Linked DNA regions of Maricaulis maris. Each later gene encodes a partner of the first gene's protein in a complex. Links are inferred from orthologs where the notes say so. Each region holds a gene or a part of one and is shown in the gene's direction. Other genes may lie near its edges. The genes, in order: pnp and AAA969_RS07630.

Region 1 (3,215 bases):
CGCTTTGGCCCTTTGCGACGGTGTGGCAGTGGCGCTCGGGGACGCGCGGGCCGGAAAGTTCCAGCCCTCGCGTGTTTTCAACCTCGCCTCCTGAGATCAGGGGGTCGACATAACGAGTTTAGGAGAACCCGATGTCGATTACGCAAGAGCGCAAATCCGCGCTGATCGCTGAACATGCCCGTGGCAAAGCCGACACGGGATCGCCGGAAGTGCAAGTGGCCATCCTCACAACGCGGATTGCCAATCTTACCGAGCACTTCAAGACCCATAAGAAGGACAACCACTCGCGTCGCGGCCTTCTTAAGATGGTCTCCCAGCGCCGCCGGCTTCTCGACTACGTCAAGAACAAGGACGAAGCCCGTTACAAGGCTATCATCGAGAAACTGGGTCTGCGCCGCTGATCCGCGACGCCATCCGTACGAAAGACGATATGTTCGATATCCAGAAAGAAACGATTGAGTGGGCGGGTCGCCCACTCACCATCGAAACCGGTCGGGTCGCCCGACAAGCAGACGGCGCCGTCATGGTGTCCTATGGCGAGACCACTGTTCTCGCCACAGCCGTCGGCGTCAAACAGGCCAAGCCGGGAGTCGATTTCTTCCCGCTGACGGTCAATTATCAGGAAAAATACTTCGCGGCGGGCAAGATCCCCGGCGGCTTCTTCAAACGTGAAGGCCGTCCGACGGACAAGGAGACGCTGACCTCGCGTCTCATCGACCGTCCGATCCGTCCGCTGTTCGTCAAGGGCTTCAAGAACGAAGTCCAGGTGATGCTGACGGTCCTGTCGCACGATCTCGAGAACGATCCCGACATTGTCGGCATGATCGGCGCCTCGGCCGCCCTGGTCCTCTCCGGTCTGCCCTTCATGGGCCCGATCGGCGCGGCTCGCGTCGGTTACAAGGACGGCGAGTACATCATCAACCCGCCTTGCGACGAGATGGATGACAGCGAGCTTGATCTCGTCGTCGCCGGCACGCAGGACGCGGTGATGATGGTGGAATCGGAAGCCAAAGAGCTCTCCGAGGACGTCATGCTCGGTGCCGTCATGGCAGGCCACGCAGCTTTCCAGCCGGTGATCGACATGATCATCAAGCTGGCCGAGCGTGCGGCCAAGGAACCCTGGGACTACGCCCCGGCTGACCATTCGGCCGAGGAAGCCAAGGTTCGTGACCTGATCGGCGACGATCTGGCCAAGGCCTACACCATCGTCGACAAGACCGAGCGCTACAAGGCGGTTGGTGCGGCGAAGGACAAGGCGCTCGAAGCCCTGCTCCAGACCGAAGACCGTCCGGACGGCATCGACATGACGACCCTCAAGGACGTCATGAAAGCGGTCGAGAGTTCCATCGTTCGCGGTGGCATCATCAAGACCGGCAAGCGTATCGATGGCCGCGCCCTCGATCAGGTTCGCTCGATCGTGTCCGAAGCCGGCATCCTGCCGCGGACGCACGGTTCGGCCCTGTTCACGCGTGGCGAAACCCAGGCCCTGGTCGTTGCGACCCTGGGTACAGGCGAAGATGAGCAGTTCATCGATGCCCTGACGGGGACCTACAAAGAACGCTTCATGCTGCACTACAATTTCCCGCCCTATTCGGTCGGTGAGACATCTTTCCGTCTCGCTCCGGGTCGCCGGGAAATCGGTCACGGCAAGCTGGCCTGGCGCGCGGTGAAAGCCGTCCTGCCGACCAAGGAAGACTTCCCGTACACGATCCGCCTGGTCTCCGAGATCACCGAGTCGAATGGCTCGTCCTCGATGGCCACGGTCTGCGGTGCCTCGCTGTCCATGATGGACGCCGGCGTGCCGATCACCCGTCCGGTTTCTGGCATTGCCATGGGCCTGATCAAGGATCCGGAAGGCGTTGCCGTTCTCTCCGATATCCTGGGTGATGAGGATCATCTCGGCGATATGGACTTCAAGGTGGCTGGTACCACCGAAGGCGTCACCTCGCTGCAGATGGACATCAAGATCGCCGGTATCACCGAGGACATCATGAAGACAGCCCTGGCCCAGGCCAATGGCGGTCGTCTGCATATCCTCGAGGAGATGGGCAAGGCGCTGGGCGAAGCCCGCACCGAGCTCGGCGAGTTTGCGCCGCGCATCGAGACCATCACCATTCCGACCGACAAGATCCGCGACGTGATCGGCTCGGGCGGCAAGGTGATCCGCGAGATCGTGGAAACCACCGGTGCCAAGGTCGACGTCAATGATGATGGCGTGATCAAGGTTTCGTCTTCGGACGGCGCCTCGATCAAGGCGGCGCTCGACTGGATCCACGGCCTGACGGCTGAGCCGGAAGAAGGCAAGGTCTACAAGGGCAAGGTCGTCAAGGTCATGGACTTCGGCGCCTTCGTGAACTTCTTCGGTCCCAAGGACGGTCTCGTCCACGTGTCCCAGCTCAAGGCTGAGCGCGTGAACCATCCGTCCGACGTGGTCAAGGAAGGCCAGGAAGTCTACGTCAAGCTTCTCGGCTTCGATGATCGCGGCAAGGTTCGCCTGTCGATGAAAGTCATCGACCAGGAAACCGGCGAAGAGATCAAGAAGGAAGAGGAAGACGCTGAATAAGCGACTTTCTGTCCATCGGACTGATCAGAAGACCCCGCCGGCGCAAGCTGGCGGGGTTTTTCTTTGGCCGGCCTGTACGCTTGCCCCGGGGCAGCGGCTAGGCTCGAAGGCGATCGCCCGGTGCTGGAGACGCGACATGAACTGGACGCTTTTCGATTTTGTATTTGCCGGCGGCATGCTGGCCTGCTTGCTGCTCGGCAGCGTCCTGGTCCTGAAGACCCAGCGGCACTGGGCTGCGCGCCTGGCCGGCGGGCTGGCGCTCGTGGCGTTTTTCATGCTGGTCTGGAGCGCCGGGGCGGTCGGTATCATTGGCCGGTCCGACAATGACGCCAACCTGGCCTATCTCGCCTTGCCACTGCTGGCTTTGGCCGGAGCGATCATCACCCGCCTCCGTCCGGCCGGGCTCGCGGTCACCTTTGCGCTTATCGCGGCGTCTCAGGCCCTGATCGGATTTGTCGCCTTCATCGCCGGTCTTGGCTCGGACGGGCCGGCCTGGCCCATGGACATTATCGTCGCGACCCTCATCTTCACGGCACTCTTTGCGACGTCTGCGGCCCTGTTCCGGCTCGCCGCGCGGGCTCAGGCCGCTTCGAGCCTTGCGCGATAACGGCGGCTGCCCGGAATTTGCGAGCCGGTGTCCAGGGTGATGGCC
Region 2 (3,541 bases), 1.5 Mb from region 1 along the record:
TGATGCCGGGACGGTTTTTCCAGCGGGCGTTCGCCTACGGCGGGAAAGCCTTTTCTTCCGCATTCGAATGTTGCATGTTGCCAAGGCCTTGGCGACGCACCGCCGGATAAGCCGGTCGAGTGCATGCGCCGGGCGCGAAGCGGCTGGGCCTCACAGGCCTGCCAACACGCTAATCGTCGCCCCGGTCCGACCGAAGAATAATCCGGGGCCCCGACCGCCGCGTCCACCCAAACGGTGCTGGACGCTTATGGTAACTGCCGATGCGCGGGGAGCGCCTGATGCCTAGAGCAATGAAAACAGGCCGCACCCCGTCCATCTCGCCCCCGCCGCCACGCTTGTCCCTGTCTCGCCATTTGATGGCTCACAGGCGATCGTGCGCGCGCGCAGGAGACGACTTTAATGTCCAAGAAAATGTTGATCGATGCGGGTCATCCGGAAGAGACCCGCGTCGTCGTGCTCGACGGTTCGAAAGTTGAGGATTTTGACTTCGAAGCGGCCGCTCGCCGCCCCATTCGCGGAAATATCTATCTCGCCAAGGTAACGCGTGTAGAGCCCTCGCTTCAGGCGGCGTTTGTGGAGTATGGCGGCAATCGCCACGGCTTCCTCGCCTTCAATGAAATCCACCCGGATTACTATCAGATCCCTTACGAGGACCGCATGGCCCTCGCCGAGGAAGAAGCCTCTGCGGCGCATGACGATGAAGACGAGGCTGACGACGCCAAGTCCGAAACCGTCGCCGCCGGCAATGGCGACGACGCTGACAGCGATAGCGAGAGTGAAGCCCCTGAAACCATCGGGGACGACAGCGAGGAAGACGATATCAGCGACCAGCAGGCCGCCCGTCGCCGTCGCCAGATGTTCCGCAAGTACAAGATCCAGGAAGTCATCAAGCGCCGCCAGATCCTGCTGGTGCAGGTGGCCAAGGAAGAGCGTGGCAACAAGGGGGCCGCGCTGACGACCTATCTGTCACTGGCTGGCCGCTATTGCGTGCTGATGCCGAACACGCCGCGGGGCGGCGGGATCTCCCGCAAGATCGCCAATGCGTCGGATCGCAAGCGCCTGAAGTCGGTCGTGTCCGAGCTCGATCTGCCCAAGGGTGTCGGCCTGATCATCCGCACAGCGGGGGCGTCCCGGACCAAGACCGAGATCAAGCGCGATGCCGACTACCTTTTGCGTCTGTGGACCAATATCCGCGAACTGACCCTGAATTCGGTCGCTCCGGCGCTGATTTACGAGGAAGGCAATCTGGTCAAGCGGGTGATCCGCGATCTCTACGACAAGGAGATCGACGCCGTGCTTGTGGAGGGTGAAGAAGCCTACAAGGAGGCGAAAGCCTTCATGAAGATGCTGATGCCCAGCCATGCCAAGAAGGTGCAGCACTACAAGGAAACCGTGCCGCTTTTCCTGCGCCACCAGTGTGAGGCCCAGCTCGAGGCGATCTATTCGGCCGTCGCGCCGCTCAAGTCCGGTGGCTATCTCGTGATCAACCCGACCGAGGCGCTGGTCTCGATCGACGTGAACTCGGGCAAGTCGACCCGCGAGCGCAATATCGAGGCGACCGCCCTCAAGACGAACATGGAAGCGGCGGCCGAGGCCGCCCGCCAGATGCGACTGCGTGACCTGGCCGGCCTGATCGTCATCGACTTCATCGACATGGACGAGAACAAGAATAATCGTGCCGTCGAGAAGAAGATGAAGGACATGCTGAAGCGTGACCGCGCCCGCCTGCAGGTTGGCCGCATCTCGCAATTCGGCCTGATGGAAATCTCGCGCCAGCGACGCCGCTCCAGCCTGCTGGAAGGCTCCACCACGACTTGCCCGACCTGTAAGGGCACCGGCCATCTGCGCTCGACCGAATCGAGTGCCCTCGTCGCCCTGCGCGGCCTGGAAAAGGAAGGCACGCGCGGTCGCGCCAAGCGGGTTCGCATTTCCGTTCCGACCTCGGTGGCCATCTACCTGCTCAACGAAAAGCGCGATCATCTCCTGATGATCGAACAGCGCTTCGCAATGAGCATCTCGGTGACCGCCGATGACAGCATCCTGGCACCGGAATTCTCGATCGAGGCCCTGGAGAACCGCGAGCCGGGTGAAGAACTCCCGATCGCGCCGCTGTCGGTCGAATCGATCGAGGCGATCGAGATCGATGACACCTCCGATGAGGATGACGACGAGGATGAGGCGGAAGCCCGGGGCGAGGGTCGCGATGAGCCGCGCGACGCGTCCGGTGGCCGTCGCCGCCGTCGCCGCCGTCGTCGCAAGCCGTCGTCGGACGATACGGCTGCCGCCATGGAAGTCGTCAATGTCGAGGCCGATGGCCAGGACGATGATGATGAGGGTGACGAACCGAAGGCTGCCCGCAGCGCCAGCGATGAGGATGGTGATGACCAGCCGCGCCGCCGCCGCCGTCGTGGTCGCCGCGGTGGTCGCGGACGCCGTCGCACCGAGGATGAGGTCAATGCGGACGAAGCCGGTACCGAATCCGGTGACGCCACTGACGCGGCCGCACCGGCAGCCGACGAAGGCACGGAAACCGGGGTCCCGGCGGAGACCGCGGTTGCGGATTCGGCGTCCGGGGATGCCCCGTCCGACAGCGCCGAGGCCAGCGAAGAGAAGCCGAAGCGCAAGCGGACTCCGCGTCGCCGCTCGACCAAATCCGAACCGGTAGCCGAAGCTCCGGCTGAGACCGACGTGACCGCTGAACCGGCGGCCGAAGCCGAGGCTCCGGTCGCGGAGGAGGCTCCGAAGAAGCGCACCCGTCGCCCCCGCAAGAAAGCGGCGGACGTTGAGGCCGAGGCCGCTGCCGCGGCAACGCAAACGGACACCGCCGAGGCCGCACCAGCCGCCGAGGACGAGGCGCCGAAGCCGAAGCGTCGCGCCCCGCGTCGCAAGAAGGCCGAGGAACCGGTCGCAGAGACGGCTCCGGCGAAGCCAGTTGAACCGGCTGCAGAGCCGGCGGCCGAAACGCAGCCGGAGGCGACGGAATCCGAGCCGGAAGCCAGTGAGACTGAAACCGCTGCGGCCGAGAAGCCTGCCAAGGATGATGGCAAGCCGAAGCGTCGCGGCTGGTGGAACCGGACAGGCTTGTTCGGCAACTGATCAGGATCAGGGTTGCCCGGCGGTGCCGGGCAACCCATCTTGATAGAGGACGTGGCGTCCTGGGGTGATGCTGCTATCATGGGCCGAGCGGGGGCCGATCAGTGGAGGCAGGATGTCCATCCTGAAAACCGTCGCTACAGCCTGCGTTCTTGCTGTGGCCACACATGCGTCAAGCCTGGCTCAATCCTTGATCCGGGACACGGAAATCGAGCACATGCTGCGCGATTATTCCGACCCCATTCTCGAAGCCGCCGGCCTGCGCCCCGCTGATGTCGATCTCTACATCGTCGCTGATCCCACGCTGAACGCCTTCGTCACCGGTGGCCAGAACATCTTCCTGCACACCGGAATCATCCTGGAATCAGAAACCCCCAATCAGCTCAAGGGCGTGATTGCGCACGAAGCCGGCCATATCTCCGGCGCGCACCTGGCCCGCGTGGGCGAT

What was found.
Region 2: the proteins of pnp (region 1) and AAA969_RS07630 are in contact, whole or in part, in a cryo-EM structure (PDB 9QH0), measured with the Escherichia coli proteins. The link is inferred for Maricaulis maris from one-to-one orthologs.

Annotation. Positions count from the first base shown.
Region 1 is NZ_AP027270.1:3,113,440-3,116,654, forward strand. What follows is about bases 98-2,996. They hold pnp (polyribonucleotide nucleotidyltransferase), read left to right. Parts: upstream 98-430; coding sequence 431-2,563; downstream 2,564-2,996. Other genes in these bases: rpsO (30S ribosomal protein S15), read left to right, coding at 132-401; AAA969_RS14900 (hypothetical protein), read left to right, coding at 2,700-2,996. Outside these bases: tRNA pseudouridine(55) synthase TruB, read left to right, coding at 1-94; more of AAA969_RS14900, read left to right, coding at 2,997-3,170; AAA969_RS14905 (LytTR family DNA-binding domain-containing protein), read right to left, coding at 3,143-3,215. UniProt on the Escherichia coli protein: Involved in mRNA degradation. Catalyzes the phosphorolysis of single-stranded polyribonucleotides processively in the 3'- to 5'-direction. Also involved, along with RNase II, in tRNA processing.
Region 2 is NZ_AP027270.1:1,636,988-1,640,528, forward strand. The notes cover bases 72-3,296. They hold AAA969_RS07630 (Rne/Rng family ribonuclease), read left to right. Parts: upstream 72-399; coding sequence 400-3,096; downstream 3,097-3,296. Other genes in these bases: AAA969_RS07635 (M48 family metalloprotease), read left to right, coding at 3,209-3,296. In the rest of the region: more of AAA969_RS07635, read left to right, coding at 3,297-3,541. UniProt on the Escherichia coli protein: Endoribonuclease that plays a central role in RNA processing and decay. Required for the maturation of 5S and 16S rRNAs and the majority of tRNAs. Also involved in the degradation of most mRNAs.